Regions from separate parts of the Streptomyces sp. NBC_00029 genome, predicted to be linked through region 1. Evidence: predicted binding sites of a transcription regulator. Region 1 holds the regulator's gene; the other holds the start of a gene.
The links. The regulator HrcA, encoded in region 1, represses chaperone genes, less so after heat shock. The targets are predictions, from matches to a motif close to TTNGCACTCNGNNNNNCNGAGTGCNAA.
Positions count from the first base shown of each region.

Region 2: groES (co-chaperone GroES) is a predicted target of HrcA. The motif match lies at 7,664-7,690, and genes of this name have one in related genera.

Region 1 is NZ_CP108292.1:3,290,020-3,305,874, reverse strand. It holds gene lepA (translation elongation factor 4) at 1-1,141, shown strand, start outside; gene OG753_RS15770 (AMP-dependent synthetase/ligase) at 1,377-3,269, shown strand; gene hemW (radical SAM family heme chaperone HemW) at 3,454-4,686, shown strand; gene OG753_RS15760 (DUF3097 domain-containing protein) at 4,736-5,560, opposite strand; gene OG753_RS15755 (MBL fold metallo-hydrolase) at 5,589-6,314, opposite strand; gene hrcA (heat-inducible transcriptional repressor HrcA) at 6,463-7,479, shown strand; gene dnaJ (molecular chaperone DnaJ) at 7,480-8,619, shown strand; gene OG753_RS15740 (nitronate monooxygenase) at 8,776-9,867, shown strand; gene OG753_RS15735 (16S rRNA (uracil(1498)-N(3))-methyltransferase) at 9,864-10,610, shown strand; gene OG753_RS15730 (histidine triad nucleotide-binding protein) at 10,765-11,124, shown strand; gene OG753_RS15725 (ribonuclease Z) at 11,128-12,033, shown strand; gene OG753_RS15720 (carbohydrate kinase family protein) at 12,215-13,309, shown strand; gene OG753_RS15715 (PhoH family protein) at 13,434-15,554, shown strand; gene ybeY (rRNA maturation RNase YbeY) at 15,568-15,855, shown strand, end outside.
Region 2 is NZ_CP108292.1:5,438,406-5,454,260, reverse strand. It holds gene OG753_RS25645 (sigma-70 family RNA polymerase sigma factor) at 1-283, opposite strand, end outside; gene OG753_RS25640 (response regulator transcription factor) at 643-1,254, opposite strand; gene OG753_RS25635 (WhiB family transcriptional regulator) at 1,635-1,961, shown strand; gene OG753_RS25630 (LysR family transcriptional regulator) at 2,117-3,016, opposite strand; gene OG753_RS25625 (MOSC domain-containing protein) at 3,104-3,790, shown strand; gene OG753_RS25620 (SDR family oxidoreductase) at 3,822-4,595, shown strand; gene OG753_RS25615 (ester cyclase) at 4,707-5,402, shown strand; gene groL (chaperonin GroEL) at 5,471-7,099, opposite strand; gene groES (co-chaperone GroES) at 7,212-7,520, opposite strand; gene OG753_RS25600 (hypothetical protein) at 7,780-8,280, shown strand; gene OG753_RS25595 (LCP family protein) at 9,124-9,657, shown strand; gene OG753_RS25590 (FtsW/RodA/SpoVE family cell cycle protein) at 9,645-11,069, shown strand; gene OG753_RS25585 (hypothetical protein) at 11,079-12,431, opposite strand; gene OG753_RS25580 (hypothetical protein) at 12,598-12,882, shown strand; gene OG753_RS25575 (polysaccharide deacetylase family protein) at 12,958-13,851, opposite strand; gene OG753_RS25570 (polysaccharide deacetylase family protein) at 13,848-14,717, opposite strand; gene OG753_RS25565 (THUMP-like domain-containing protein) at 14,913-15,855, shown strand, end outside.

The sequences.
Region 1 (15,855 bases):
CCGGATGATGTCCACCGGCGCCACCCACGAGCTGCTGGAGATCGGTGTCTCCTCCCCGGAGATGACCCCCTCCGACGGCATCGGCGTCGGCGAGGTGGGCTACATCATCACCGGCGTGAAGGACGTCCGTCAGTCCAAGGTCGGTGACACGATCACCAGCCTGCACAACGGCGCCACCGAGGCCCTCGGCGGTTACAAGGACCCGCGGCCGATGGTCTTCTCCGGCCTGTACCCGCTCGACGGCTCGGACTACCCGGACCTGCGCGAGGCCCTGGACAAGCTGCAGCTCAACGACGCCGCGCTGGTCTACGAGCCGGAGACCTCGGCGGCGCTCGGCTTCGGCTTCCGCGTCGGCTTCCTCGGCCTGCTCCACCTGGACGTGGTCCGCGAGCGCCTGGAGCGCGAATTCGGCCTCGACCTGATCGCCACCGCGCCCAACGTGGTCTACCGGGTGGTCATGGAGGACGGCAAGGAAGTCACCGTCACCAACCCGAGCGAGTTCCCCGAGGGCAAGATCTCGGACGTGTTCGAGCCGGTCGTCCGGGCCACCGTGCTCGCGCCCACCGAGTTCATCGGCGCGATCATGGAGCTGTGCCAGCAGCGCCGCGGCACCCTCCTCGGCATGGACTACCTCTCCGAGGACCGGGTCGAGATCCGCTACACCCTCCCGCTCGCGGAGATCGTCTTCGACTTCTTCGACCAGCTGAAGTCCAAGACGCGCGGTTACGCCTCCCTCGACTACGAACCCACGGGCGAGCAGTCCGGCAGCCTGGTCAAGGTCGACATCCTGCTGCACGGCGACAAGGTCGACGCCTTCTCCGCCGTCACGCACAAGGACGCCGCCTACGCCTACGGCGTGCGCCTCGTCGCCAAGCTGCGCGAGCTCATCCCGCGGCAGGCCTTCGAGGTGCCGATCCAGGCCGCGATCGGCTCCCGCGTCATCGCCCGCGAGACCATCCGCGCCATCCGCAAGGACGTCCTCGCCAAGTGCTACGGCGGTGACATCTCCCGTAAGCGGAAGCTGCTGGAGAAGCAGAAGGAGGGCAAGAAGCGGATGAAGATGGTCGGCTCCGTCGAGGTGCCGCAGGAGGCCTTCATCGCCGTCCTCTCCAGTGACGAGTCCGGCGGCAAGAAGAAGTAGTAGTCCCGCCGTCACCCGACGCGAGCAGGCCCCCGCACTCCGGTTCGGGGGCCTGTTTCGTTATGAAGCGGCCGCTCGCGGGCTCTTACGCAGGCGCCGGACGCGCTCTAGTCTGATCACTGCTCGACGGTTACTCGCCAGTTTAAAAAGTCAATGGCTGCAAACCCGCCAGTCCCCAAGCGCCCCCAGCGCCCCACGCCCACGCTCTGCCGCGTGGAACGGTCCGGAGGATGTCGTGAGCGACACACAGACCTATCTCGAGAACCGCCCGCCCACCGTGGCGGTGCTCTTCCTTGAGCGCGTCGCAGCGACGCCGAACGACGAGGCCTACCGGTATCCGGTGCCCGCGGCCGCCGGCCGCGGAGGCCCCGACGACTGGAAATCACTCAGCTGGGGCCAGGCGGCCGAGCGGGTATTCGCCATCGCTGCCGGACTGATCTCCCTCGGCCTGGAGACGGAGCAGCGCGTCGCGCTCGCCTCCGAGACCCGGGTCGACTGGATCCTCTCCGACCTCGGCGTGATGTGTGCCGGCGGCGCGGTCACCACGATCTACCCCAGCACCAACGCGGACGAGTCGGCCTTCATCCTCTCGGACTCCGAGAGCCGGCTGCTCATCGCCGAGAACGGGAAGCAGCTGGCGAAGGCGCGTGAGCGCCGCGCCGACCTGCCGAACCTCGCACACGTCGTGGTCCTGGACGCCGCCGACGCGGTCGCGGCCGAGGGCGACCCCGAGGGCTGGGTGCTCTCCCTCGCCGAGCTGGAGGCGCGCGGCACGGAGTACCTCGCCAAGCACCCCGAGGCGGTCAGGGAGCGGATCGCGACGATCACCTCGGACCAGCTCGCGACCCTCATCTACACCTCCGGCACGACCGGCCGCCCCAAGGGCGTCCGGCTGCCGCACGACAACTGGTCGTACCTGGCCAAGGCCATGACGGCCACCGGGCTGATCGGCAAGGACGACGTCCAGTACCTGTGGCTGCCGCTGGCCCACGTCTTCGGCAAGGTACTGACCTCCGGCCAGATCGAGGCCGGTCACGTCACCGCCGTCGACGGCCGCATCGACAAGATCATCGAGAACCTGCCGGTCGTGCAGCCGACCTACATGGCCGCCGTCCCGCGCATCTTCGAGAAGGTCTACAACGGCGTGGCCGCCAAGGCCCGGGCCGCCGGCGGAGCCAAGTACAAGATCTTCAAGTGGTCGGCGGGCGTCGCCCGCGAGTACGCCAAGGTCACGCAGGACAACTTCCGCCGCACCGGCCGGGCCACCGCCCCCTTCGGCCTCACCACCCAGCACAAGATCGCCGACGCGCTCGTCTACTCCAAGCTCCGCGACGCCTTCGGCGGCAAGCTCCGCGCCGCCGTCTCCGGCGCCTCCGCCCTGGCACCCGACATCGGCTTCTTCTTCTCCGGCGCGGGCGTGCACATCCTGGAGGGCTACGGCCTGACCGAGTCCAGCGCGGCCTCCTTCGTCAACCCGGGCGAGGCCTACCGCACCGGCACGGTCGGCAAGCCGCTCCCCGGCACCGAGGTCCGCATCGCCGACGACGGCGAGGTCCTGCTCCGCGGCCCCGGCATCATGCAGGGCTACCACGGGCAGCCGGACAAGACCGCCGAGGTCCTGGAGTCCGACGGCTGGCTGCACACGGGCGACATCGGCGAGCTGTCGGCCGACGGCTACCTGCGCATCACCGACCGCAAGAAGGACCTGATCAAGACCTCGGGCGGCAAGTACGTCGCCCCGGCGGAGATCGAGGGCCAGTTCAAGGCGATCTGCCCGTACGTGTCGACGATCGTCGTGCACGGCGCCGACCGTAACTTCTGCTCGGCGCTGATCGCCCTCGACGAGCCGTCGATCCTGGTCTGGGCGGCCGACAACGGGCTGGAGGGCAAGACGTACGGAGAGGTCCTGGCGGCGCCGGAGACCAACCGCCTGATCGAGACGTACGTCCAGACCCTCAACGAGGGTCTGCAGCGCTGGCAGACGGTCAAGAAGTTCCGGCTGCTGCCCCGCGACCTCGATGTCGAGCACGGCGACCTCACGCCCAGCCTGAAGCTGAAGCGGCCGGTGGTCGAGCGTGAGTTCAAGCACCTGATCGAGGAGATGTACGAGGGGTCCCGCGAGGCGTAGCGCCTGCGGCGGGCCCGGCGGGGCGGGGCGGTGGACCGCCCCGCGGCCCCGCCGTTCCCGGGCGGCCCCGGGTGTCGGCCGGGAGCCGGCTCCCGGGACTCCGCCCCGGACCCCGCGCCTCAAACGCCGGCGGAGCCGGCGTGCGTGGGGCCGGGCGGTGTGGTGGGTGCGGGATGATGGGGGTATGCCTTCCGCACTCCCCGACGGTGAACCCATGCCCGAAGACGGCTCGCTGCCGTCGCATGCCCTGGTGGGCGCGGGGGAGCGGCCGCTCGGGTTCTACCTGCACGTCCCCTACTGCGCCACGCGCTGCGGCTACTGCGACTTCAACACCTACACGGCCACCGAGCTGCGGGGCACCGGCGGTGTGCTCGCCTCCCGGGAGAACTACGCCGACACCCTGATCGACGAGGTCAGGCTGGCGCGGAAGGTGCTCGGGGACGACCCGCGGCAGGTCCGGACCGTCTTCGTCGGCGGCGGCACGCCCACGCTGCTGCCCGCCGCCGACCTCGTACGCATGCTCGCGGCGATCCGGGACGAGTTCGGCCTGGCCGAGGACGCCGAGATCACCACCGAGGCCAACCCGGAGTCGGTCGACCCTCGGTACCTGGCCGAGCTGCGCGCCGGGGGCTTCAACCGGGTCTCCTTCGGCATGCAGAGCGCCAAGCAGCACGTCCTGAAGGTGCTCGACCGCACCCACACGCCGGGGCGGCCCGAGGCGTGCGTGGCGGAGGCGCGGGCGGCGGGCTTCGAGCACGTCAACCTCGACCTGATCTACGGGACGCCCGGGGAGTCCGACGAGGACTGGCGCGCGACGCTCTCGGCGGCGCTGGGGGCCGGGCCCGACCACATCAGCGCCTACGCGCTGATCGTCGAGGAGGGCACGCAGCTGGCGCGCCGGATCCGCCGGGGTGAGGTCCCGATGACGGACGACGACGTCCACGCCGACCGGTACCTGATCGCGGACTCGGTGATGGCCGGGGCGGGGTACTCCTGGTACGAGGTCTCCAACTGGGCCACCTCGGAGGCCGGGCGCTGCCTGCACAACGAGCTGTACTGGCGCGGCGCCGACTGGTGGGGCGCCGGGCCGGGCGCGCACTCGCACGTGGGCGGGGTCCGGTGGTGGAACGTGAAGCACCCGGGGGCGTATGCCGCGGCGCTCGCGGAGGGGCGGTCGCCCGGGGCGGGACGGGAGCTCCTGTCGCAGGAGGACCGGCGGGTGGAGCGGATCCTGCTGGAGCTCCGGCTGGTGGACGGGGTACCGCTGTCGCTGCTGGCTCCGGCCGGGCTGGCGGCGTCCCGCAAGGCCCTTGCGGACGGGCTGCTGGACCCGGGGCCGTACGAGGGCGGGCGGGCCGTGCTGACGCTGCGCGGGCGGTTGCTGGCCGATGCGGTGGTCCGGGACCTGGTGGACTGAACGGCCTGCGGCGCCGCTGCCGGGAGCGCTGCCCCCGGACCCCCGCGCCTCAAGCGCCGGCGGGGCTGGATGCGGCGGGGGTCGTGACGTGGTCGATGAGGTGTTCCACCGAGCCCAGGAGGGTCGGTTCCAGGTCCCGGTACGAGGTCACCCGGGACAGGATGTGCTGCCAGGCGGCGCCGGTGTTCTCCGGCCAGCCCAGGGCCCGGCAGATGCCCGTCTTCCAGTCCTGGCCGGGCGGGATCACCGGCCACGCCGGGATGCCCAGCGCGGACGGTTTCACGGCCTGCCAGACGTCCACGTACGGGTGGCCCACGATCAGGACGTCCGGCGAGGTCACCGACGCCGCGATGCGGGACTCCTTCGAGCCCGGGACGAGGTGGTCGACCAGGACGCCGAGGCGGGCGTCCGGGGCCGGGGCGAAGTCGGCGACGATCGCCGGGAGGTCGTCGATGCCCTCCAGGTACTCCACCACCACGCCCTCGATCCGCAGGTCGTCACCCCAGACCCGCTCCACCAGCTCGGCGTCGTGCCGGCCCTCGACGTAGATCCGGCCCGCCCGTGCCACCCGCGCCCGCGCTCCCGGGACGGCCAGTGAGCCCGACGCCGTCAGACGTGGCCCGGAGGGCCTGCGCGCGGGCCGGACCAGGGTGACCACCTCGCCGTCCAGCAGGAACCCGCGCGGCTCCATCGGGAACACCCGCCGCTTGCCGAAGCGGTCCTCCAGGGTCACCGTGCCCGCCTCGCAGGCCACCACCGCGCCGCAGAAGTCCGTACCGGCCACCTCGACCACGAGGTCGGGGTCCGCCGCCACCTCCGGCACGGCCTTGGGTCGCTTCCACTGCGGGGTCAGGTCGGGGGAGTACTCGCGCATCCGGCCGACAGTAGGAGAGCCTCGCGCGTCACGCCTCCGACACGCCGAAACGGGCCGCCAGTGTGGCGCGTTGCGCACGGACGAAGCCCGCGTCGACCACCGCTCCGTGACCCGGTACGTACAGTGCGTCGTCCCCGCCCAGCGACAGCAGCCGGTCCAGGGCTGCGGGCCACTGCCCCGGCGTGGCGTCAGGGCCCGCCTGGGGCTCGCCCGACTCCTCGACCAGGTCCCCGCAGAAGACCACCTCGCGCTCGCCCGGCACGAAGACGGCCAGGTCGTGCCCGGTGTGCCCGGGCCCCACATTGGCGAGCAGCACCTGGACGCCCCCCAGTTCCAGCGTCCACTCGCCGGACACCGCGTGCCGGGGCGGCACCAGCAGGTCCACCGCCTCGGCCGCCTCCGCCTCCGCGAGCCCGTGCCGCACCGCGTCCCCGCGCAGCTCCTCGCGGCCCGTCGACAGCACCGCGGCGAGCCCGACCGCGCCGAACACCTCGGCCCCGGCGAAGGCGGCCCCGCCCAGCACATGATCGAAATGACCGTGGGTGAATGCGATATGGGTCACGCGCCGGCCCGTCAGCCGCTCCGCCTCGGCGCGCACCTCGGCGCCCTCGCGCAGGCACGACCCGGGGTCGATCAGGAGGACCGAATCCTCGCCCACCACCAGCCCCACGGTGCAGTCCCACACCGGCAGCCGCCGCCGGCCGGCCCGTCCGGTCAGCCGTTCCCAGCCGGACTCTTCCCAACGCACGTCCATACGGCGACGCTACCCTGGCGGGCCTCCCTTGCCAGGGGCTTACCGCCCGGCCGTACACTGAGCGGGGGCTCTCTGGCACTCGAACGATCAGAGTGCCAACGACCACGGCAGAACACGGCAACGGACCACAGCTGGAGGTGTGCGCGCGATGCTGAGCGAACGCAGACTCGAAGTGCTGCGCGCCATCGTCCAGGACTACGTCGGGACGGAGGAGCCGGTCGGCTCCAAGGCGCTCACCGAGCGGCACCGGCTCGGCGTCTCGCCCGCCACCGTGCGCAACGACATGGCCGTGCTGGAGGAGGAGGGCTACATCGCCCAGCCCCACACCAGCGCCGGCCGGATCCCCACCGACAAGGGCTACCGGCTCTTCGTCGACAAACTGGCGGGGGTCAAGCCGCTGTCGTCGCCCGAGCGCCGGGCCATCCAGAACTTCCTCGACGGCGCCGTCGACCTCGACGACGTGGTCGGCCGCACGGTGCGGCTGCTCGCGCAGCTCACCCGGCAGGTCGCCGTCGTCCAGTACCCGAGCCTGACCCGGTCGACCGTCCGGCACGTGGAGCTGCTCTCGCTGGCTCCCGCGCGCCTGATGCTCGTACTGATCACGGACACCGGACGCGTCGAGCAGCGGCTCATCGACTGCCCGGGCCCCTTCGGGGAGACCTCGCTGGCGGACCTGCGGGCCCGGCTCAACAGCCGGGTCGTCGGGCGGCGCTTCACCGATGTGCCCCCGCTCGTCCAGGACCTCCCCGAGTCCTTCGAGGCGGAGGACCGCGGCACGGTCTCCACCGTGCTCGCGACACTCCTCGAGACCCTGGTCGAGGAAGCCGAAGAGCGGCTGATGATCGGCGGTACCGCCAATCTCACCCGCTTCGGACACGATTTTCCCCTGACGATCAGGCCGGTGCTCGAAGCGCTGGAGGAGCAGGTCGTGCTCCTCAAGCTGCTGGGCGAGGCCAACGAGTCGGGAATGGCCGTACGGATCGGGCATGAGAACGCCTACGAGGGACTGAACTCCACGTCGGTCGTCTCGGTCGGTTACGGTTCGGGCGGCGAAGCAGTCGCCAAACTCGGCGTGGTCGGACCGACCCGCATGGACTACCCCGGAACGATGGGAGCGGTACGCGCAGTGGCACGTTACGTCGGACAGATCCTGGCGGAGTCGTAAGTGGCCACGGACTACTACGCCGTTCTCGGCGTGCGCCGCGACGCATCGCAGGACGAGATCAAGAAGGCCTTCCGGCGCCTCGCGCGTGAACTCCACCCGGATGTGAATCCGGATCCGAAGACGCAGGAGCGCTTCAAGGAGATCAACGCGGCCTACGAGGTGCTCTCGGACCCGCAGAAGAAGCAGGTCTACGACCTCGGCGGCGACCCGCTGTCCTCCTCGGGCGGCGGCGGCGGAGCGGGCGGATTCGGGGCGGGTGGCTTCGGCAACTTCTCCGACATCATGGACGCCTTCTTCGGCCAGGCCTCGCAGCGCGGCCCGCGCTCGCGGACCCGGCGCGGCCAGGACGCCATGATCCGCCTCGACCTGGAGCTGGACGAGGCGGCCTTCGGGACCACCAAGGACATCCAGGTCGACACGGCCGTCGTCTGCAACACCTGCTCCGGCGAGGGCGCCGCTCCCGGCACCTCGGCGCAGACATGTGACATGTGCCGCGGCCGCGGTGAGGTCTCGCAGGTCACCCGGTCCTTCCTGGGCCAGGTCATGACCTCGCGCCCCTGCCCGCAGTGCCAGGGCTTCGGCACCGTGGTCCCGACCCCGTGCCACGAGTGCGCGGGCGACGGCCGGGTCCGCTCCCGGCGCAGCCTCACGGTCAAGATCCCGGCCGGTGTCGAGAACGGCACCCGGATCCAGCTCGCGGGCGAGGGCGAGGTCGGCCCTGGCGGCGGCCCCGCCGGCGACCTGTACGTGGAGATCCACGAGCTGGCGCACCCGACCTTCCAGCGCCGCGGGGACGACCTGCACTGCACGGTCACCATCCCGATGACGGCGGCCGCGCTGGGCACCAAATGCCCGCTGGAGACCCTCGACGGGCTGGAGGAGATCGACATCCGGCCCGGCACCGGGTCCGGCCAGGCGATCCCGCTGCACGGGCGCGGTGTCACCCACCTGCGCGGTGGCGGACGCGGCGACCTGATCGTCCACGTCGAGGTGACCACCCCGGGCAAGCTGGACGCCCAGCAGGAGGACCTGCTCCGCCAGCTGGCGAAGCTGCGCGGCGAGGAGCGGCCGATGGGCCAGTTCGCGCCGGGTCAGCAGGGCCTGTTCAGCCGGCTGAAGGACGCCTTCAACGGTCGCTGACCGACCTGGATCCACCGTCACGAGCCCGGCCAGGGAATTCCCGGGCCGGGCTCGTCGCATGGCCCCAGCGGGGCCCGGAACGCCGCCGGGAAGCGGACTATGCCAGGCGAATGCCATGATTCGGCCGCCCGCCCGGGACGTGGCACGATGCAGTCCATGTCCTCGGCACCGAACGGTCTCTCCCCGTACCCGATCGTGCAGGCTCCCATGGCGGGCGGCGCCTCCTGTCCCCCGCTCGCCGCGGCCGTGTGCGAGGCGGGCGGACTGGGGTTCCTGGCCGGCGGCTACAAGACCGCCGACGGGATGTACCAGGAGATCAAGCAGGTGCGGGCGCTCACCCGGCGCCGCTTCGGCGTCAACCTCTTCATGCCGCAGACCGGTTACGTCGACCCGGCCGCCGTGGAGGCGTACCGCGGGCAGCTGGCCGGCGAGGCGAGCTGGTACGAGATCTCGCTCGCCGAGGAGGACATCATCGGCACCAGCGACGACGGCTACGACGCCAAGCTGGCCATCCTCCTCGAAGACCCGGTCCCCGTGGTCTCGTTCACCTTCGGCTGCCCCTCCTCCGCGGCCCTCGCCGCCCTGCGCAAGGCCGGTACGTACACCGTGGTCACGGTGACCTCCGTCGAGGAGGCCCGCAGGGCCCAGCACGCGGGCGCCGACGCGGTCTGCGTCCAGGGCGCCGAGGCCGGCGGTCACCAGGGCACCCACCGGGACGATCCGCAGATCGACGGCACGGCGGCCGTGGGCCTCCTCGCACTGGTGGGCCAGGTACGGGAGGCCGTGGCCCTTCCGATCATCGCGGCGGGCGGCCTCATGCGGGGCTCGCAGATCGCGGCCCTGCTGGCGGCCGGCGCGGACGCGGCGCAGCTCGGGACGGCCTTCCTGGCCTGTCCCGAGTCGGGGGCCGACCCCGTGCACAAGAAGGCGCTGACGGACCCGCTGTTCGTCCGCACCGAACTGACCCGGGCCTTCTCCGGGCGGCCGGCACGGGGGCTGGTGAACCGCTTCATGCGCGAGCACGGCCCCTACGCCCCCGCCGCATACCCCCAGGTCCACCACCTGACCTCGGGGCTGCGCAAGGCGGCCGCCGCGGCCGGGGACCCGCAGGGCATGGCCCTGTGGGCGGGCCAGGGGCACCGGCTGGCGCGGCCGCTGCCGGCGGGGGAGCTGGTGGAGGTGCTGGCCGCCGAACTGGCGCAGGCACAGAGCACGTTGAAGGAAATGCAGATGAGGAGTGCGTCATGACCGCCCCGGTGTTCGTGGTGGAGGAGGTCCCCGCGGGACCGGAGTTCGTGCTGGACGGCCCGGAGGGCCGGCACGCCGTCTCCGTGAAGCGGCTCAACCCGGGCGAGGACGTCGTCCTCACGGACGGCCGCGGTCACTGGGCGGAGGGCGTGGTCAAGGCCGCCGAGGGCAAGGACCGGCTGGTCGTCATGGACCTGCACGCCATCGCGGAGGAGCCGGAGGCGGAGGTCCGGATCACGGTGGTCCAGGCCCTGCCCAAGGGGGACCGGGGCGAGCTGGCCGTCGAGACGATGACGGAGACCGGCGTGGACGCCATCGTGCCGTGGCAGGCCTCGCGCTGCATCACGCAGTGGCGCGGCGACCGCGGGGCCAAGTCCCTGGCCAAGTGGCGGGCCACGGCCCGGGAGGCGGGCAAGCAGTCCCGCCGGGTGCGCTTCCCGGAGGTGGCCGAGGCCATGTCCACCAAGCAGGTCGCGGCCCTCTTGGCCGACGCGGACCTGGCGATGGTGCTCCACGAGGACCGCGACACCCCCTCCGGGGCGCTGGCCACCGTCGAACTCCCGAAGACCGGCTCCGTCGTGCTGGTGGTCGGGCCGGAGGGCGGTGTCTCCCCGGAGGAACTCGCGGTCTTCGCCGGGGCCGGCGCCCACCCCTACCGCCTGGGCCGCTCCGTGCTGCGCACCTCCACGGCCGGTACGGCGGCGGTCGCCGTCCTGCTGGCCCGCACGGGCCGCTGGTCCTGAGGGCCCGCTCCGGATCCTGAGGGCCCGCTCCGATCCCCGGTCCTAGCGGCCCTCCGGCCCCGGACTTCGGCCCACCGGGCCGAAATGCCCGCCCGTGGCAGGTGTCGGGCTGGATACGATGCCCGGACCGATCACCGTCACGGGAGGCTCAGCAATGGCCGGGGAACCGCAGGCCGACTGCCTGTTCTGCAAGATCGTCGCGGGGCAGATCCCCGCGACCGTGGTACGGGAGAGCGAGACCACGGTCGCCTTCCGGGACATCAACCCGCAGGCGCCCACGCACGTGCTCGTGATCCCCAAGGTGCACTACGCCGACGCGGCCTCCCTCGCCGCGGCCGAGCCGGCCGTCGCCGCCGACATACTGCGTGAGGCCGCACAGGTCGCCGCCGACGAGAAGATCGTCGACCACGGCTACCGGGTCGTCTTCAACACCGGCTCCGGCGCCGGGCAGACCGTCTTCCACGCCCACGCGCACGTCCTCGGTGGCCGCGGCCTCCAGTGGCCCCCCGGATAGCACGTGTCCGTACGAGAGTTCGTGGTGCTGGGCACCGCCAGTCAGGTGCCCACCCGCCACCGCAACCACAACGGCTACCTGCTGCGCTGGGACGGGGAGGGCATCCTCTTCGATCCGGGCGAGGGGACCCAGCGCCAGATGCTGCGTGCCGGGGTGGCCGCGCACGACATCAACCGGATCTGCATCACCCACTTCCACGGTGACCACAGCCTCGGCCTCGCCGGAGTGATCCAGCGGATCAACCTCGACCAGGTCCCGCACCCCGTCACCGCGCACTACCCGGCCTCCGGGCAGAAGTTCTTCGACCGGCTGCGCTACGCCACGGCCTACCGCGAGACCGTCCCGCTCCGCGAGGAACCGGTCGCCGCGGACGGCACGCTGGCACAGGGGTCCTCGTACGTCCTGGAGGCCCGGCTGCTCTCGCACCCGGTGGAGTCCTTCGGCTACCGGATCACCGAGCCCGACGGGCGCCGCATGGTGCCCGGGCTGCTCGCGAGGCACGGGATCAAGGGGCCGGACGTCGGCCGGATCCAGCGCGAGGGGCAGCTCGACGGCGTCACCCTGGACGAGGTCAGCGAACCCCGGCCCGGGCAGCGGTTCGCGTTCGTCATGGACACCCGGCTCTGCCCCGGCGTGTACGCGCTCGCCGAGGGCTGCGACATGCTGGTGATCGAGTCGACCTTCCTCGACGAGGACGAACGGCTGGCCACCGATCACGGGCACCTCACCGCCGGCCAGGCGGCGCGGGTGGCGCGGGACGCGGGCGTGCGGCACCTGGTGCTGACGCACTTCTCGCAGCGCTACACCGACCCCGCCGAGTTCGAGCGCCAGGCGCGTGCGGCCGGCTTCGAGGGAGACCTCACGGTGGCCGCGGACCTGATGCGGGTCCCCCTGCCCAAGCGGGGCTGACGGCGGGCACGGACCCCGCCCGGGGCCGTGTTCGCCGAGTGGGCCGAGTGACGAAGGGCGATCCGAGGGTGATCTGCGCCACACTGGGTTTTGGTCCCGCCCGGTGGGGGCAGGGCTGGCAGCTTTCCACGGGAAAACGTCATGCAGAAACGGGCCTTCGAGAAACAACGGGGAGATCGCCGTGACCGGTCGGGACTTCGAAATCCGCGCAGCTGCAGTGGACCCGCTCGGTCCGCTGCGTGACCCCCAGGAACCGGGCTGCGACGTCTTCCTGACCGGAACGGTCTTCCTCGACATCATCTTCACGGGCCTCGACTCGGCCCCCGTGCGCGGTACGGAGTCCTGGGCGCGCGGCATGGGGTCCAGCCCCGGCGGCGTCGCCAACATGGCCACCGCCCTGGCCCGGCTCGGCCTGCGCACCTCGCTGGCCGCCGCCTTCGGGGACGACCACTACGGCGAGTACTGCTGGGACGCCCTGGAGCAGGGCGAGGGCATCGACCTGTCCATGTCGCACACCATTCCAGGCTGGCACAGTCCCGTCACCGTCTCGATGGCCTACGAGGGCGAGCGCACGATGGTCTCGCACGGACACGAGGCCCCTCCGCCCGCCGGCCCCGGGCCCTTCCCGCAGTGCCCGCCGCGGGCCCGTGCGGCCGTGGCCGCGCTCGGGCCCGGCCGCGGCGAGGAATGGATCGGCGAGGCCGCCCGGCGCGGCTCGCGGATCTTCGCGGACGTGGGCTGGGACGAGAGCGGCCGGTGGGACCTGGGTGCCCTGGCCGACCTGGAGCACTGCGAGGCCTTCCTGCCGAACGCGGGCGAGGCGATGCGGTACACCCGGACCGACTGCCCGAGAGCCGCGGCCCGGGCGCTGGCGGAGAAGGTGCCGATCGCGGTGGTGACGATGGGCGCGGAGGGCTCGTACGCGGTGGACGGGCGCACCGGGGAGACGGCGGACGTCCCCGGGATCACGGTGGACGAGCTGGACCCGACGGGCGCGGGCGACGTCTTCGTGGCGGGCTTCGTGACCGGCACCCTGGCGGGCTGGCCGCTCGCGGACCGGCTCGCCTTCGCCGGGCTGACCGCGGCCCTGTCGGTCCAGGAGTTCGGCGGCTCCCTGTCGGCCCCGGGCTGGCCCGAGGTGGCTCACTGGTGGCTGGGCGCCCCGCAGGAGCTGCGCGGCCGGTACGGCTTCCTGGACGACCTGATCCCGCCCGGCGGGGCCCCGGCGGCCCGGCGCAGGGCCGTCCCGACGATCGGCTTCCGGCACTCCGTGTAGCCGCGCGGGCCGCCGCTAAAACCCCTCGGGGAAGCCGAGGCGGAGACGTAGGCTTGGTTATCCGGAGGTCGTCGATCGGCGCGGCCCCTCAGCGGGAGGTATGTGCAGGCCACAGTGCCGGCCCATGACTCAGACACCCACAGCCCACATCCCGGCGCCGGGGCAGGCGCGAGCCCACTTCACCGTTCCGGCCACGCATCCGATGGTGACCGTGCTCGGTTCGGGCGACGTCCTCTTGCGCGTGATCGAGAAGGCCTTCCCGAAGGCCGACATCCATGTTCGGGGCAATCAGGTCAGCGCGATCGGTGAAGCGGCGGAAGTCGCCCTGATCCAGCGGCTTTTCGACGAGATGATGCTGGTGCTCCGCACCGGGCAGCCGATGACGGAGGACGCAGTGGAACGCTCGATCGCGATGCTCAAGGCGAGCGGCAACGGCAACGGCAAGAGCGACGGGCCCGCTGAGACGCCCGCCGAGGTGCTCACCCAGAACATCCTCTCCAGCCGCGGCCGCACCATCCGCCCCAAGACCCTCAACCAGAAGCGGTACGTCGACGCGATCGACAAGAACACCATCGTCTTCGGCATCGGCCCCGCCGGTACCGGCAAGACCTACCTCGCCATGGCCAAGGCCGTCCAGGCCCTCCAGTCCAAGCAGGTCAGCCGGATCATCCTGACCAGGCCCGCCGTCGAGGCGGGGGAGCGGCTCGGCTTCCTGCCGGGCACCCTCTTCGACAAGATCGACCCGTATCTGCGCCCGCTCTACGACGCGCTCCACGACATGATCGACCCCGACTCGATCCCGCGCCTGATGGCGGCGGGCACGATCGAGGTGGCCCCGCTGGCGTACATGAGGGGGCGTGCGATGCCCGTCTTCACGAACGTGCTGACGCCGGACGGCTGGCGCCCCATCGGTGATCTCCAGGTGGGCGACCTCGTCGTCGGGTCGAACGGTGAGCCGACCCCGGTCCTCGGCGTGTACCCGCAGGGCGAGAAGGACATCTACCGCCTTACGGCCCAGGACGGCTCCTGGACGCTGTGCTGCGGCGAGCACCTGTGGACCGTCAGGACGCGCGACGACAAGCGCCGCGACAAGCCGTGGCGGGTACTTGAAACCAAGGAGATGATCGGCAACCTCCGCGCGGCACACGCCCGCCGTTACGAGCTGCCGATGCTCACCGCTCCCGTTGCATTCCCCGAGCGCGAGGTCCCGATGGACCCGTACGCGCTGGGGCTGCTGCTCGGTGACGGCTGCCTCACCGGCTCCACCACGCCATCGTTCGCGACGGAGGACGAAGAGCTCGTCCGGGCCCTGGAGGCGGCTCTTCCCGGGGTCACCGCACGGCACAGGGGCGGCCCTGACTACGTCCTGAACAGGGTGAAGTCGCCCAGTGATGTGGTCACCCTGGAAAACCCCGTCACCCGGGTGATGCGTGAACTGGATCTGCTCGGCAGCCGTTCGCACTCGAAGTTCGTCCCGGACGACTACCTGTTCAACACGGCAGACGTCCGCCTCGCGGTACTCCAAGGCCTGCTCGACTCCGATGGCGGACCGGTCACTCAGCAGGGTCGCACCTGCCGGATCCAGTACTCAACGGCGTCGATCGTCCTGCGCGACGATGTGATCGCTCTGGTGCAGTCCCTCGGCGGAATTGCCTACACCCGACGCCGCATGGCAGACAGCCAGGTGCGAGGCACTGCCATCGCCGCACACCGTTATGACGCGCACGTCGTCGACATCCGGCTCCCCGAGGGCATCGAGCCCTTCCGCCTCGCCCGCAAGCGGGACGAGTACCACGCGGCCGGAGGCGGTGGGCGCCCGATGCGCTTCATCGACTCCATCGAGCCCGCGGGCCGCGAGGAGGCGGTGTGCATCCAGGTGGCAGCCGAGGACTCGCTGTACGTGACGCAGGACTACCTGCTGACGCACAACACCCTCAATGACGCGTTCGTCGTCCTCGACGAGGCGCAGAACACCACCGCCGAGCAGATGAAGATGTTCCTCACCCGGCTCGGCTTCGACTCGAAGATCGTCGTCACCGGTGACGTCACGCAGATCGACCTGCCGGGTGGCGCCAGGAGCGGTCTGCGGGAGGTCCAGAAGATCCTGGAAGGGGTCCCGGACATCCACTTCTCGCGGCTCACGTCCGAGGATGTCGTCCGCCACAAGCTGGTCGGCCGTATCGTCGATGCGTACGAGAAGTACGACGACGGCCAGCAGGCCGGATCCGGCCACCAGCGGAAGTAGAACCCAGCGCACCATGTCGATCGACGTCAACAACGAGTCCGGAACCGAGGTCGACGAGCAGGCGATCCTCGACATCGCCCGCTACGCGCTCACCCGGATGCGGATCCACCCGCTCTCCGAGCTCTCCGTCATCGTCATCGACGAGGACGCCATGGAGCAGCTCCACATCCAGTGGATGGATCTGCCCGGCCCGACCGACGTCATGTCCTTCCCGATGGACGAGCTCCGTCCGCCGGCGAAGGACGACGAGGAGCCCCCGCAGGGGCTCCTCGGGGACATCGTGCTCTGCCCCGAGGTCGCC
Region 2 (15,855 bases), 2.1 Mb from region 1:
GCCCGGTGTCCCGGTAGCGCGGCAGCGCCATCAGGACGGCGACGCAGACCTCCTGCGCCAGGTCCTCCACGAAGTGACGAGCGTCACCCGGCAATCGCGAGAGCCGGGTGCGGCAATAGCGGATCGCAAGGGGGTGCACGAAGGCGAGCAGGTCGTGCGTGGCCTGCTCGTCGCCCTCCACCGCCCGGCGTACGAGCGCGCTGACACCCCCGGCACTGCCGCCTCTGGCGGCGCCGGTCGGGCCTGTGGCCGCGGGTGACCCCAAGGCCTCGTCGTCGCGCATCAATCCATGGTGCCTTGGCGCCGGAGCATCCGCGTCGCCGTGGCCCTTGTTGTGCATCGAAGCGTTATGAGCAGGTGCGCCGGAACCCATCATCTGCGCCCTCCCCTCCCGCTCGGCCGAATAGTCCCCGAGAGACTCCACACCCTCAAGGATGCGGCATCGCGCACGAAGCGAGACGTCCCCCGGATTGTGCCCCGCCAATCCCCGGGTGCGCACCGGGTACGGCGGGGGACGGGGCTACCCCGAATTCGAGAGACGGCGAGGGCGGCGCGCCGCCCCGTCCGCGGGTGCGGACGGGACCGCTCTCGAAGATCCGCGGCCTGCGGCGGACCGGGCGGGGCCCGGCCACGACCGGGAGGTCAGCGGACCAGACCCCAGCGGAAGCCGAGGGCCACAGCGTGCGCCCGGTCCGAGGCACCGAGCTTCTTGAACAGCCGACGGGCGTGCGTCTTGACCGTGTCCTCGGAGAGGAAGAGCTCGCGCCCGATCTCCGCATTGGACCGGCCGTGACTCATGCCCTCCAGGACCTGGATCTCGCGCGCGGTGAGCGTGGGCGCGGCGCCCATCTCGGCCGAGCGGAGCCGGCGCGGGGCCAGTCGCCAGGTCGGGTCGGCGAGTGCCTGGGTGACCGTGGCCCGCAGTTCGGCGCGCGAGGCGTCCTTGTGCAGGTAGCCACGGGCGCCGGCGGCGACCGCGAGGGCCACGCCGTCCAGGTCCTCGGCGACCGTCAGCATGATGATGCGGGCGCCGGGGTCGGCCGAGAGCAGTCGGCGGACCGTCTCCACACCGCCCAGCCCGGGCATCCGTACATCCATCAGAATCAGGTCGGAGCGGTCGGCGCCCCAGCGGCGGAGGACTTCCTCGCCGTTGGCAGCCGTCGTCACACGCTCGACGCCGGGCACGGTGGCAACCGCGCGGCGGAGCGCCTCTCGGGCAAGCGGGGAGTCGTCGCAGACGAGGACGGATGTCATGACCGCCCTCCGCAGCTGCTGATGCGCGTCACCTTGAGCCTCCAGGCTGGTACGTATCGTCACCTGTGCGGTCGATGCTCCCGGACACCTGTCCGAGAACTTGTTGGTTCAACCGCCTTCGCACTCTCAACGATGGTCACTCGAAAGAGTTACGGGTCGGACGGACACCTTCAGCACTCTACGTGAGGAAGCGATCACGGCGTAGGAGCCACGAGCTGCTTGTCCTCCATCTGGAGCTATGCCCTATTTGGCGGCTTTCCTTCCGTTTGGCACGTGTCTGAGGCTAGATTCCCAATGAGTCATATTTACATCTACTCCGACAGTAGGTGTGGAGACATGGACCGTATCCGCCTCAGTACCGGCACCAAGAGGGACTACCAATGGCAGATTTCTCCCGCCTCCCCGGACCGAACGCCGACCTCTGGGACTGGCAGCTGCTAGCCGCCTGCCGCGGGGTCGACAGCTCCCTCTTCTTCCATCCGGAAGGCGAGCGGGGCGCGGCCAGGAGCGCGCGCGAGGCCTCGGCTAAAGAGGTCTGCATGCGATGCCCGGTTCGTTCGGAATGCGCCGCGCACGCACTCGCCGTCCGAGAGCCCTACGGGGTGTGGGGCGGCCTGACCGAAGACGAGCGCGAGGAGCTGATGGGCCGCGCCCGGCATCGCCTGATCCCCGCGTCGAGTGCGATCGGACCGATCGCGCCGAGCTGAGAGCCCACCCGACGAAGCGTCCGAAGGAACGTTTCCTCGAATCACCGGCACACCCGGGCGTGTCGCCGCCCGGCCCGCGTTTCACACGTTCGGCCGTACCGGGCCGTCCGATGTGTCCGCCCCCGGCCGCCGCCGGGGGCGGGCGGGGGCGCGGGTCAGCGCGCGGCCGCCCGCTCCAGCTGCGCCAGGGTCGCGGCCACGGCAGGCACCCGGGCCAGGTCGGGCAGGGTCAGCGCGACGACCTCCCGCTCCACCGCCGGCTCCACGGCCACCGTGCTCACGCCCTTGGCCCGTACGGACTCCACCGCGAGCTCCGGCAGCACCGCGACGCCCAGCCCCGCGCCGACCAGGCCGACCACCGCCGGGTAGTCGTCGGTGGCGAAGTCGATGCGCGGGGTGAAGCCCGCGCCCTCGCACACCTCCACGAGGTGGCGGCGACAGCGCGGACAGCCCGCGATCCACGGTTCGTCGGCCAGCTCCGCCATGCCCACGCGCTCCGCACCGGCCAGCCGGTGCCCCTCCGGGACCAGCCCGACGAGCCGGTCGGTCAGCAGCGGCCGCACCACGAGGTCGTCCCACTCCGAGGCGGAATGGGCGGCCCCGCCGTAACGGAAGGCCAGCGCCAGGTCGCAGTCGCCCTCGCGCAGCATCTCCACCGAGCGCGGCGGTTCGGCCTCGACCAGCGAGATGCGGGTCCCCGGGTGCTCGGAACGCATCGCCGCGAGCGCGGTCGGCACCAGCGTGGAGCTGCCGCTGGGGAAGGACACGAGCCGGACCCGGCCCGCGCGCAGCCCGGCGATGGCCGCGACCTCCTCCTCGGCGGCCGTCAGCCCGGCCAGGATCCCCGCGGCATGGCGCACCAGGGCCTCACCCGCCTGGGTCAGCCGCATTTCGCGTCCGGTGCGGATGAGCAGCGGAGTGCCGGCCGACTGCTCCAGCGCCTTCATCTGCTGGGAGACGGCCGGCTGGGTGCAGCCGAGCTCGCGGGCGGCTGCGGAGAAGGACCCGGTCCCGGCGACAGCGCGCAGAACCCGGAGATGACGTGCCTCGATCACCTTTCGAGCATAAGGCCTGCTTTGATCGCAGCGCCAATATCCCGGCGACGCTTTGGGGCGGTCGGTTAGCGTGGTCCCATGGCCTCCATGCATCTCATCTCCGTGAACCTCGGCCGCGCCACGGCCGTCGATTACTCCGACGCGGAGGGCGGGCGAACGGGCATCGGCAAGCGCCCCGTGCCCGGACCCGTCCGCGTCGTCGCCCCGGGCCCGAAGGCCGACGGCCTCGGCAGCGGCCTGGACGGCGACGCCGTCTGCGACCGGCGCCACCACGGCGGCGACCACCAGGCCGTCTACGCGTACGCCCGCGAGGACCTGGACCTGTGGGAGCGCGAGCTCGGCCGCGAGCTGCCCGGCGGGCTCTTCGGCGAGAACTTCACCACCTCCGGCATCGACCTGAACACCGCGCGGCTCGGCGACCGCTGGCGGGTCGGCGCGGACCTCGTCCTCGAGGTGGCCTCGGCCCGCATCCCGTGCCGGACCTTCCAGGGGGCCCTGGGCGAGGCCGGCTGGGTCAAGCGGTTCACACAGGCGGCCCGGCCGGGCGCGTACCTGCGGGTGATCGAGGCGGGGTCGGTCTCGCCCGGCGACCCGATCGAGGTCATCCACCGGCCCGACCACGACGTGACGGTGCAGCTCTGGTTCCGCGCCTTCACCACCGAGCGGGCGCTGCTGCCGCTCACCCTGGCGGCGGGCACGGCGATGGAGCCGAAGGCCCACGAGCGGGTGCGCCTGTACGTGGAGAAGTACGGGGCGGAGACCGGGGAGGGGTAGCACCGTCAGCCGGGGAAGCTAGGTTGCGCCTATGACGACTGCGTTGATTACGGGATCCACGGCGGGCATCGGCGCCGCCTTCGCCCGGCGGCTGGCCGCCCAGGGGCACAACCTGGTACTGGTGGCACGCGACACCAAGCGGCTCGGCGAGCAGGCGACCGAGCTGCACGACCGGCACGGCATCGAGGCCGAGGTACTGGTCGCCGACCTCTCCACCGAGGAGGGCATCACGGCGGTCGAGCAGCGACTCGACGACCGCACGCACCCGGTGGACCTGCTGGTCAACAACGCCGGCTTCGGCAACAAGGGCCGCTACCTCGAGGTCTCCATGGCCGACGAGCTGACCATGCTGAAGGTGCACATCGAGGCGGTGCTGCGGCTGACCTCGGCGGCCACCGCGTCGATGCGCTCGCGCGGCCGCGGCGGCGTGATCAACGTGGCCTCGGTGGCGGCCTTCGTGCCGCGCGGCACCTACGGGGCGAGCAAGGCCTGGGTCGTGCAGTTCACCCAGGGCGCGGCGCGCGACCTGGCGGGGTCCGGGGTGCGGCTGATGGCCCTGTGCCCCGGCTTCGTGCGTACGGAGTTCCACCAGCGGGCGGGGATGGGCACGGACAACATCCCCGGCTGGATGTGGCTGGACGCCGACAAGCTGGTGGCCACGGCCCTGGACGACCTGGCGCGGGGGAAGACGGTGTCGATCCCGGACCCGCGGTACAAGGCGCTGATGAGCGTGGTGAAGCTGGCGCCGCGCGGGCTGCTGGGCGGGGTGTCCTCGCGTACGGGCCGCAAGTACGGCCCCCAGTAGCCCCGGAGGGTACCCCGAAGGAACCCTGCACAAGCGGCCAACCGGCTGAAATCTCCCTAAACTGGACCTGTCCCATCCAGCGCGGGAGGCGACGCGATGACATTCGTACAAGTGATCGATTACGAGACTACGCGGTTCGACGAGATGAACGCCCTCATCGACCGCTGGGCGGAGCAGAGCAGCGGCAGGCGCACGGCCACGCACACGATGATCGGCCAGGACCGCGAGGCCCGGAACCACTACGTGGACATGGTGGAGTTCGCCTCGTACGAGGAGGCCATGAAGAACTCCCGGCTCCCCGAGACGGACCGGATGTTCCAGGAAATGGTGGCGCTCTGCGAAGGCATGCCGAAGTTCATGAACCTGGACGTGGTCCGCGACGAACACCTCAACAAGCAGCTCGCCGACCGGGTGTTCACGGAAGCGGCCATGGCCGGGAACATGAGCGTCATCGACGAGTGCTTCGCGACGAACTACATCGACCACGACACCGGCAAGGCGGAGTCCACCGTCATCGGGCGCGACTCCATGAGGTCGGACATGGAGACGTGGCGCGCCGCCTTCGACATGACCTTCGAGCCGCAGGCCCAGCTGGCCGAGGGCGACATGGTCACGACGGTGTGGAACTGGCGCGGCACCCACAAGGGCACGTTCATGGGAGTCGCACCGACCGGGAAGACGTACGAGATGTCCGGGAGCACCACCTTCAGGTGCCTGGACGGAGAGATCATCGAGGGCTGGTGGCACTACAACACCGCAGCCCTGCAGATGCAGATGGGCGCATCCGGTTCTCCGTACGGAACCTGAGGCCCCACCACGGGGAAGGCCCCGTCCCGCGACTGCGGAACGGGGCCTTCTCGGCGTGGTGCGTGCGATCAGTGGCTGTGACCGTGGCCGTGGCCGTGACCGGCGTCGCCCTCGTCGTCCGCCGGCTTCTCGACGACCAGGGTCTCGGTCGTGAGCAGCAGGGAGGCGATGGAGGCGGCGTTCTCCAGCGCGGAACGGGTGACCTTCACCGGGTCGATGACGCCGGCCTTGACCAGGTCGCCGTACTCGCCGGTGGCGGCGTTGAAGCCCTGGCCCTTGTCGAGCTCGGCGACCTTCGAGGTGATGACGTAACCCTCGAGGCCGGCGTTCTCGGCGATCCAGCGCAGCGGCTCGACGGCGGCGCGGCGCACGACCGCGACACCGGTGGCCTCGTCGCCCGACAGGCCGAGGTTGCCCTCGAGGACCTTGACGGCGTGGACGAGCGCGGAGCCACCGCCGGAGACGATGCCCTCCTCGACCGCGGCGCGGGTCGCCGAGATGGCGTCCTCGAGACGGTGCTTCTTCTCCTTGAGCTCCACCTCGGTGGCGGCGCCGACCTTGATGACGCAGACGCCGCCGGCGAGCTTCGCCAGGCGCTCCTGCAGCTTCTCGCGGTCCCAGTCCGAGTCGGTGGACTCGATCTCGGCCTTGATCTGGTTGACGCGGCCGAGGACCTCTTCGTGGCTGCCGCCACCATCGACGATGGTGGTGTCGTCCTTGGAGATGGTCACGCGGCGGGCGGAGCCCAGTACGTCCAGACCGGCCTGGTCGAGCTTGAGGCCGACCTCCTCGGCGATGACGGTGGCACCGGTGAGGGTGGCCATGTCCTGGAGCATCGCCTTGCGACGGTCACCGAAGCCGGGGGCCTTGACGGCCACCGCGTTGAAGGTGCCACGGATCTTGTTGACGACGAGGGTGGAGAGCGCCTCGCCCTCGACGTCCTCGGCGATGATCAGCAGCGGCTTCGAGGCGCCGGCCTGGATGACCTTCTCGAGCAGCGGCAGGAGGTCCTGGATCGAGGAGATCTTGCCCTGGTTGATCAGGATGTACGGGTCGTCGAGGACGGCCTCCATACGCTCCTGGTCGGAGACCATGTACGGCGAGAGGTAGCCCTTGTCGAAGGCCATGCCCTCGGTGAACTCCAGCTCCAGGCCGAAGGTGTTGGACTCCTCGACGGTGATGACACCGTCCTTGCCGACCTTGTCCATCGCCTCGGCGATGAGCTCGCCGACCTGCTGGTCCTGCGCGGAGAGCGCGGCCACGGCGGCGATGTCGGACTTGTCCTCGATCGGGCGGGCGGTCGCGAGGAGCTCCTCGGACACGGCCTTGACCGCGGCGTCGATGCCCTTCTTCAGGGCGGCCGGGGAAGCACCCGCGGCGACGTTGCGCAGACCCTCGCGGACCAGCGCCTGGGCCAGCACGGTGGCGGTGGTGGTGCCGTCACCCGCGATGTCGTTGGTCTTGGTCGCCACCTCCTTCACGAGCTGCGCGCCCAGGTTCTCGTACGGGTCGTCCAGCTCGACCTCGCGAGCGATGGTGACACCGTCGTTGGTGATGGTGGGGGCGCCGAACTTCTTGTCGATGACGACGTTGCGGCCCTTGGGGCCGATCGTCACCTTGACCGTGTCGGCAAGCTTGTTGACGCCGCGCTCGAGGGCGCGACGGGCGTCCTCGTCGAACTTCAGGATCTTCGCCATGGGAGCGGTTCAGCCCTCTCGAAAACTCGGGTTTAACGAGCTGCGCCCCTCGCCGCCCGGCAATCAGCGGGGTGACCAGGGGCGCAGCTCAAAGCAGTACTGATGAAGAGAATTACTTCTCGACGATCGCGAGCACGTCGCGAGCCGAGAGGACGAGGTACTCCTCGCCGCTGTACTTCACTTCGGTGCCGCCGTACTTGCTGTAGAGCACGATGTCGCCGACGGTGACGTCCAGCGGGAGACGCTGGCCGTCCTCGAAGCGGCCCGGGCCCACCGCGAGGACGACGCCCTCCTGGGGCTTCTCCTTCGCGGTGTCCGGGATGACCAGGCCGGAGGCCGTGGTCTGCTCGGCGTCCAGCGGCTGGACCACAATGCGGTCCTCAAGCGGCTTGATGGCAACCTTGGAGCTGGTGGTCGTCACGATCCGACCTCCCCCTTCGGAGATCCGGGGTTAACTGTCTGAGGTGGCGACCAGGTCGATCCGTCGTCGCGGGTGCCGGATCTGCCTGTCGCTGTGTTGGCACTCACCAGGGGTGAGTGCCAGGTGCGAGACTATTCCGGCGATTAGCACTCGGTCAAGCGGAGTGCCAATTCCCGGCCGGTCGGGCGTTGCGCGAGGGCGGGTACCGGCCACGGAAAAACCGCGCGAACGCCCGTTCGGCATCACTACTGTCCCCGGTATGACCAGGACGAACTCCGGCGTGCGATGGCTCCACGTCGTCCCGATCGCCGTCGGCATCGCCGTCGGGATCTTCATGTGTCACGTGGCCGTACCGCGGCTCATCACCCAACTGACGGGGGTGGACGGCACGTTCCGCGCGGAGCGCTGCACGTGGGGGGAGTTCGACTCTCGCGGAGACCGGACGATGACGTGCGCGGGGAACTTCGCCGCCGCCGACGGATCGTTCACCCTTCCCGGGATCAGGATCGACGGAGTGTTCGACGACCGGCCGCGTGGGCCGGTCGCTGCGCGCGTCGGCGGGCCGTCGGCCGGCCATGCCGTGCAGATGGATCTCGCCTCGTCGCTCGCGCCCATCGGCCTGGGGCTGACGGCCTTCGCGTTCCCCGCCTGGGCGCTGACCGCGGCCGCCCGCGACGCCGCCGACCGCCGGCGCCGCCGGTCCGGCCCGCCGGCCCCCGAAGCCGACCCCCACTCATGGGGCCCCCTCCCCACCCCTTGACCCTGCGGGCGGCTCGGCGGTGCCCGTCTGCGCGGGCCTGTCCCGGCCCGGGGGGCGCCTCTGCCCTGCGGGCGGGCTCGGCGGCGTGCGGCGCGGCCGCGTTCTGCCTCGGGCCGCGCCTCAAACGCCGGCGGGGCTGGTGCCCTGCGGGCGGGCTCGGCGGTCTGCGGTGCGGCCGCGTTCTGCCTCGGGCCGCGCCTCAAACGCCGGCGGGGCTCGGTGGTGTGGGGCGGTGCCCCGCACGAGAGCCTCCTCGGCCGGTGCCCTGCGGGCGGGCTCGGCAGTGTGCGGCGCGGCCGCGTGCTGCCTCGGGCCGCGCCTCAAACGCCGGCGAGGCTGGTGGTGTGGGGCGGTGCCCCGCACGAGAGTCTCCTCGGCTCGGCGCACGCGGGCCCGTCACGGACAGGCGGCCGCGGTCGCGCGCTCGTCCTCCGGGGACCCTCCTGCGTGTCCCCACCCCACGGCAGAGCTTCGGCAGTGCCAGCCGTTCCCCCGTGGCCCTCTCCGGCGGAGGGCAGGGGGGACGTGGCGGGGTGTCCCCGCAGGACGAGCGCGCAACCCAGGCCATACAGCTGGACCCCCGCCGCAGGCGCGAGCCGAGGAGATACCCCGGCACGGCACCACGAACCGACCCAGCCGACAAACCCGCACACCCCAGCCCCGCCGACGATTGAGGCGCAGCCCGAGGCACAACCCGGCCGAGCAGCCCGCAGGGCAGAGGTGCGATACGGCCGGGCCGCACTCGGGACGGGCGCCGCCGGGCAGTGCGATATGTGACGCTTGGTCCGTGCGCATCCTCGTGGTCGAAGACGAAGAGGGCCTCGCCGCATCCCTGCGGCGGGGGTGAAGGACCGGTACTCGGGCGCCGACTTCCCGGCGGGCCCCCAGACGCTCGACGGCCGGCAGTCGCTCGCGTTCGTGCGGCAGCGGCACGGCCTGGACATGGGTGACCTGGACCGGACGAAGCGGCAGCAGGCCTTCCTCGCGGGTGCGACGAAGAAGCTGAACTCGGCCGGGACCTTCATCGACCCGGCGAAGCTGATCAAGCTGATCGACGCCGCGAAACGGGACGTGGTGACGGACGAGGGCTGGGATCTGTTGGCGTTCCTGAAACAGGCGAAGAACCTGTCGGGCGGCAGGGTCCACTTCACGACCCTTCCCGTCGAAGGCTTCGGAAGGAACCATGGGGAGGACATCAACGTCGTAGATGATATGAAGATAAAGCGCCTCATTGCCGAGCAGATCGGACCCAAGCCCTCCGCCGGCCCCGGCGCCCCGTCCTCACCCCCGTCCTCACCGGAAGCGGCACCCCCGCCGTCCTCGCCGCCCTCCCCGTCCCCCTCCAAGGACGGCGGCGGCATCCCGTGCGTGGACTGAAGCCCCTGACCTCGGCGGTCGCCCGCCGCCGCACCGAGGCTCTGCTCCTGGTCTTCGTCATCGCCATCGCCGTCTTCGGCCACGCCGCCGCGGGCCTCGCCATGAACGACGAGCTGCCGCCCAACCTCGCCGGATTCACCGTCAGCATGACCCTGCTGTCCCTGGTGGGACACCTGGGCGTGCGCCGCTTCGCCGCGTACGCGGACCCGCTGATCCTCCCGCTCGCCATGCTGCTGACCGGGCTCGGACTGGTGCTGCTGCACCGCCTCGACCAGGGCTACATCGAGCGCTACAACTCGGACGCGAACGCCCCCGGCCAGCTGATGTGGACGGTGGTCGGCGTCGCCGCGTGCCTGCTGGTGCTGGCGCTGTTGCGCGACCACCGGCTGCTGCAGCGCTTCATCTACATCACGATGGCCGTCGCGCTGGTGCTGCTGATCGCGCCCGCCTTCTTCGGCGCGGACACCTACGGCGCGAAGCGCTGGATCAAACTCTTCGGCTTCTCACTACAGCCCGGCGAGTTCGTGAAGATCATGATCGCGATCTTCTTCGCCGGTTACCTGGTCATCCACCGGGACTCGCTGGCCCTGACGGGCCGCCGGTTCCTGGGCGTACGGCTGCCCCCGATGCGCCAGCTCGGCCCGATCGTCACGGTGTGGATCGTCTCGATGCTGGTCCTGGTCTTCGAGCGCGACCTGGGCACCTCACTGATCTTCTTCGGCGTGTTCGTGGTGATGCTGTACGTCGCGACCGAACGCACCGGCTGGATCGTCTGCGGTCTGATCATGGCCTCGGCGGGTGCCTTCGTGGTCGGCTCGACGGAGCCGCACGTCAAGGCGCGCGTGGCCGCGTGGCTCAACCCGCTGTCGTACTACTGGGAGACCCGGCCGCCGGGAGTCACTTCGGACCAGTCGGCGCAGGCGCTCTTCAGCTTCGGCACGGGCGGCATCTCCGGCACCGGCCTCGGCATGGGACATCCCGAGCTGATCGCGTTCGCCGGGCGCAGCGACTTCATCCTGACCACGGTGGGCGAGGAACTGGGCCTGGCCGGGGTGATGGCCGTACTGATCCTCTACGCGCTCCTCGTGCAGCGGGGGCTGCGGATGGCGCTCGGCGCCCGCGACCCGTTCGGCAAGCTGCTCGCGGTGGGGCTGGCGGCGGCGCTGGCCCTTCAGGTCTTCGTGGTCGCGGGCGGCGTGACGGGCCTGATCCCCCTGACGGGCAAGGCCCTGCCCTTCCTGGCGAAGGGCGGCTCCTCCCTCCTGGCCAACTGGATCATGATCGCGCTGCTCCTGCGCATCAGCGACAGCGCGGAACGCCAGCGCGAGGCGGACACCCTCGGCCCACCGGAAACGACGATCACCCCGGCGGTGGGAGCGGTGACGGGCGCCGCGGGCCGGGCGGGACTTTGACGACAGGACCTAGAAGGGGGGACGGTCGCTGTAGCCCGTCGGCTGCGGCGGCTGGACCCGGGGGCGGGGCGTCCGCAGGAGCGTCACCGCCTCCTCCACCCGGCCCAGCTCCACCAGGAGCGGGCCGAGGGCCCACTGCTGCTCCAGGCGGTCCGCCTCCAGGAGGGCGACGGCCTCTTCCGGGCGTCCCTCGTCGGCCAGCAGGAGGGCCAGGCTCTCCCGCGCGTACGGGCGTCCGCCCTCGGGGTGGGCCCCGGCTTCCGCGACCGCCTCGTCGAGCCGGCCGCAGGCGGCCAGGAGCGGCCCCCGCAGCCGGAAGAGTTCCCACTCCTCCCTGCCCCGCCGGGCCTTGAGCGCGTCGAGGTGGGCGAGGCCCTCCTCGGCACGGCCCTCGGCGGCGAACAGCTCGCACAGCGGGTCGAGGATCCAGTCCTCGGCGCTGTTCAGCGCGCACAGGACCTCGACGGCCTCGGCACCCCGCCCGTGCCGGGCCAGCAGCTCCGCGAGCAGGATCGACCGGTGCCAGAGGCCCTCGCCCGCGTGGTTGCGGTACGCGTCGACCGCACCCGCCACGTCGCCGCGCCCCTCCAGCAGCTCCGCCAGCCGCCGGGCGGCTTCCCACGGACCCGAGCCGGCCGCGTACGCGCGCAGCTCGTCGATCCGGTCGTGCCGGACCAGCAATTCGGCGAGCGGGTCACGGTTGCCGACGACGACGGGGTCGTGCGCGTGCAGCACCGCGATCGCCTCGTCCGTACGGCCCTGCTTCTCTCGCACGGACGCCAGGAGGTTCACCGCGTTGAACGGCACCGTGGACGGACTGCCGCACTCCGGGCTTCCGCACCGCGTGCACGGGTTCCCCGGGGCCAGGCGGGCCTCCAGCAGCTCCGCGACCTCGTCGCCGCGGCCCAGCCCTACGCCCACTTCGACCAGTGCCTCGGCGGTGATCCGGTCGGTGACGTGTGGCAGGAGCAGCTCGTACGCCTCCTCGCCGTGTCCGTGCCGGGCCAGCAGCAGGGCCAGGTCCCGCAGGGCGAGCCCGTCCCCGTCCGGTGCGAAGGGGCGGACGAGGGCGATGGCCTCGTCGCCCCGGCCCCCGGCGTCCAGCAGTCGCGCCACCTCAGCGGCCGCCGTCCACCAGCCTGTGCCGACGTAGGGGGCCAGTATCTGGAGAGCCTCGTCCAGCTCGCCCCGGCCGGCCAGCAGACGCGCCCAGGCCCGCGCGCAGAACCAGTCCCCGTCCTCCGCCGCGGCCAGCCCGCGCACCACTTCGGTGTGCCCGAGGGCGAGGAGGCGGTCGACGAGGTCGGGTGGCACGCACTCGTGGTGCATGTTGGTCCTGCGGTGCAGTACGGCGGCGTCCATGGCCGCACCCTAGGTGATCGTTTCTTCCGTCCGCAGGGGCGCCCGTTCGCGCGAGCGGGCGAGGTCCCTTCCGGTGATTGCTGGGCGCCGCGTGAGCCACGTACGTGCCGGTCCGGGTACGCCCTCTTCGCAACGACGACACCGAGCACCCTTGAGGGGATCAGCCATGTACGCAGCAGTCCGGCGGTATGAAGGTGTGACCGACCCGGCCGAGGCCGGGCGCATCGTCGACGAGGGGTTCGTGCCGATCATGCGCCAGGTCCCCGGGTTCGTGGCGTACTTCTGGGTGGATGCCGGAGGCGGGGTGATGGTGTCCACCAGCGTCTTCCGCGACCGTGCGGGCGCGGACGCCTCGATCGAGCGGGCGAAGCTCTTCGTGCGCGACAACCTGGCCCGCCTCCTGCCCAACCCGCCCCAGGTCACAGCCGGCGAGGTCGTCGCCTCCGCCTAGCACCCGCCCAGGACGGGCCGCAGACGCCGAGGGGCGAGGAGCTACGCGCTCCTCGCCCTCCCCCGAAGCCCCCGCCTACAGGTAGTCCTCCAGCCGCCCGATCCGGTAACCCTGTTCCTGGATCCGCTGGAGCATGCGCGTCGTCATCTGGGTTTCCGTCGTGCCCTTGAGCTCACCGGGGCCGCGGAAGTGGGCCAGGATGATGTCGCCCGGTTTGAGGGCGGAGCCCTCGGCGTACTGGAAGTTGTTGATCTGCATCGAGGCCCGCCACAGCAGCAGGGACGAGACTCCGCACTCCGAGGCCGCCCGGAGGGTGTCGTCGTTGTAGTTGCCGAAGGGCGGGCGGAAGAACGGCGGGCGCTGGCCGAAGCGCTTCTCCAGCCGGTCCTGCTGGCCGCATATCTCCTTCTTCTGCGCTTCGAAGGACAGGGTCCGCAGATTCGGGTGGGTCAGCGTGTGGTTGTTTATCGTGCTCGCCGAGCCGTTGTCGCGGAGCTTCTCGAAGTACCCGTAGTCGGACGAGGCCACGCTGTCCGTGAGGAACATGCTGATCGGCAGCTTGAGGTCGGCCGCCATCTTCAGGAACTCGGGGTCCTTCTCCGCGCCGTCGTCGAAGGTCAGGAAGACGACCTTGTCGTCCGCCGGGACGGGTATTCGGTCTATCACCGGGACCTTGCCCGGGCCCGGCTTCGGGATCTGCGGTTTCCGGTCCGGCTTGGGCGCGTACTGGAGGGGGGCCGTCAGGCCCCACTTCTTGTACGCCTCGTCGGAGGCACCGCCGGGCGCCGGTGTCGGCGCGGGCCCGGACGGGGCCGCCGACGGCGTGGCGCCGCCGGCGTCCGGTGTGGCCTCCGCCGTCCTGCGCGCCAGTCGTTCGCTGGGGTCCACGCTGCCCCCGCACCCCGTCAGGGACAGCGCGAGCGCGCCGGCGACCAGCGTCCCGGCTACCAACCGGCGCGCGAACTTCACAGATAGTCCTCCAGGCGAGCCACGGCGTACCCCTTGTCCGTGACGGTCTTCATGACATGACGGATCATGTCAGGCATCGTGCCCTTCCAGTCTTCCTTGCCCCGGAAGTGCGTGAGGATGATGTCACCGGGATGCAGATCGCGGTCCCATTCACGGTAATCCATGCGGTTGGTGAACGCCTCCGCGTTCCACAGCGGGACCGCCTTGATGCCGCAGGACTTGGCCGCGCGCAGCGTGTCCTGGTTGTAGTTGCCGTACGGCGGCCGGAAGAGGGTCGGCCGCTTGCCGAACTGCTTCTGGATCGTGTCCTGCTGGCCGCAGATCTCCTCGCGCTGCTGCTCGTACGACAGGCCCGGCATGTAGCGGTGGTTGAGCGTGTGGTTGTTCAGCGTGACGCCCGCGGCCTGCATCTGCTTGAAGTACGGGTAGTTGTCCCGCACGACGTAGTCGCTGAGGAAGGCCGTGTACGGGATCTTCAGCTCCTGCATCATCTTCAGGAACTCGGGGTCCTTCTCCGACCCGTCGTCGATCGTCAGGAAGACGACCTTGTCCTCGGTGGGGACGGTGGTGAAGACGTTGGGGTACTCCTCCTGGTCCTCCACCTCGAAGCCGTCGCGCGTGGTGATCTCGGGCTTCTCCTTCGGCGCCGGCGGGGCGGCGAGCGGGGTCTTGCGCAGGCCCCACTTCTTCGCCGCGGCGATGCGCGCCTGCTGGGCCGCCTTGGCCTTCTCGGCGGCGCTCAGCGCGCCCGCCGCGCCCGCCTCCGCGGCCTTGGCGGCCTTTTCCTTCTCGGCCTTGGAGGGCCCCGGGTCCCCGGAGCCGCACGCCGTCCCGAGGGCGGCGACGAGCAGGGCTGCCACGGCCACCCCGAACCGGCCGCGCGGACCCGCCGCGTACCGGTGACCCTGTTGCGACTTATTTCCCTTTTGTCTTACTAGCTGCATAGCTGCGCATCCTGGCACCCGACACACGGGCCGCCCGGAAGACACCGCGAACGCGGTCCCACCTTCCTTCGACTGGCCCACACCGTCCGGGTCCGGACCGTCGCCGACAATGGATCCGTGACCCCCGAAGACTTCGCCGCGCTCCTCGCCCCCGAGGGCCGCGCCCTCCTCGACTCGCTCCGCGACTACGACCCCGCCCAGGAGCTGGCCGTCGCCACCCGGCTGCGCCGCGAGCACCCCGCCGCCCTGGTCTCCGCCGCACTCGGGCAGGCCCGGCTGCGGCAGCGCGCGGTGGCGAAGTTCAGGGCCGAGGACGCCTTCCGGATGTACTTCACGCCCGGCGGCGGCGAGATGGCCACCCGCACGTCCGTGGCCTCGTACCGGGCCGAGCGGCTCGCGGCCCTCGGCGTACGGAGCGTCGCTGACCTGTGCTGCGGCATCGGCGGGGACGCGCTCGCACTGGCGCGGCTCGGCATCCGGGTGCTCGCGGTGGACCACGACCCGCTGACGGTCGCCGTCGCGCGGGCCAACGCCGAGGCGCTGGGCCTGGCGGACCTGATCGAGGTCCGGGAGGCGGATGTGACGGAGGTGGACACCTCCGGCTACGACGCCGTCTTCATCGACCCGGCGCGGCGCGGGGGGCGCGGCCGGATCTTCGACCCGGAGTCGTACTCGCCGCCGCTGTCGTGGGCGGTGGAGACGGCCCGTGCGGCGAAGTGCGCCGCCATCAAGATCGCCCCCGGGATCCCGCACGAGGCCGTGCCCGCGGAGGCCGAGGCCGAGTGGATCTCCGACCAGGGGGACGTCAAGGAGGCCGTGCTCTGGTTCGGCACCGCGCCCGGGACGGTGCGCGCGACCCTGCTCCCCGGGCCGCGCGGGCTGCACACCGCCGATCCGCTGCCGGATCCGGAGGCCGGGCCGGTCGGCCGCTGGCTCTACGAGCCCGACGGCGCGGTCATCCGGGCCCATCTGGTCGCCGAGGTCGCCGGGCAGCTGGACGGCCGGCTGATCGACCCGACCATCGCCTACATCACCGCCGACGAGCTGCGCGCGACGCCGT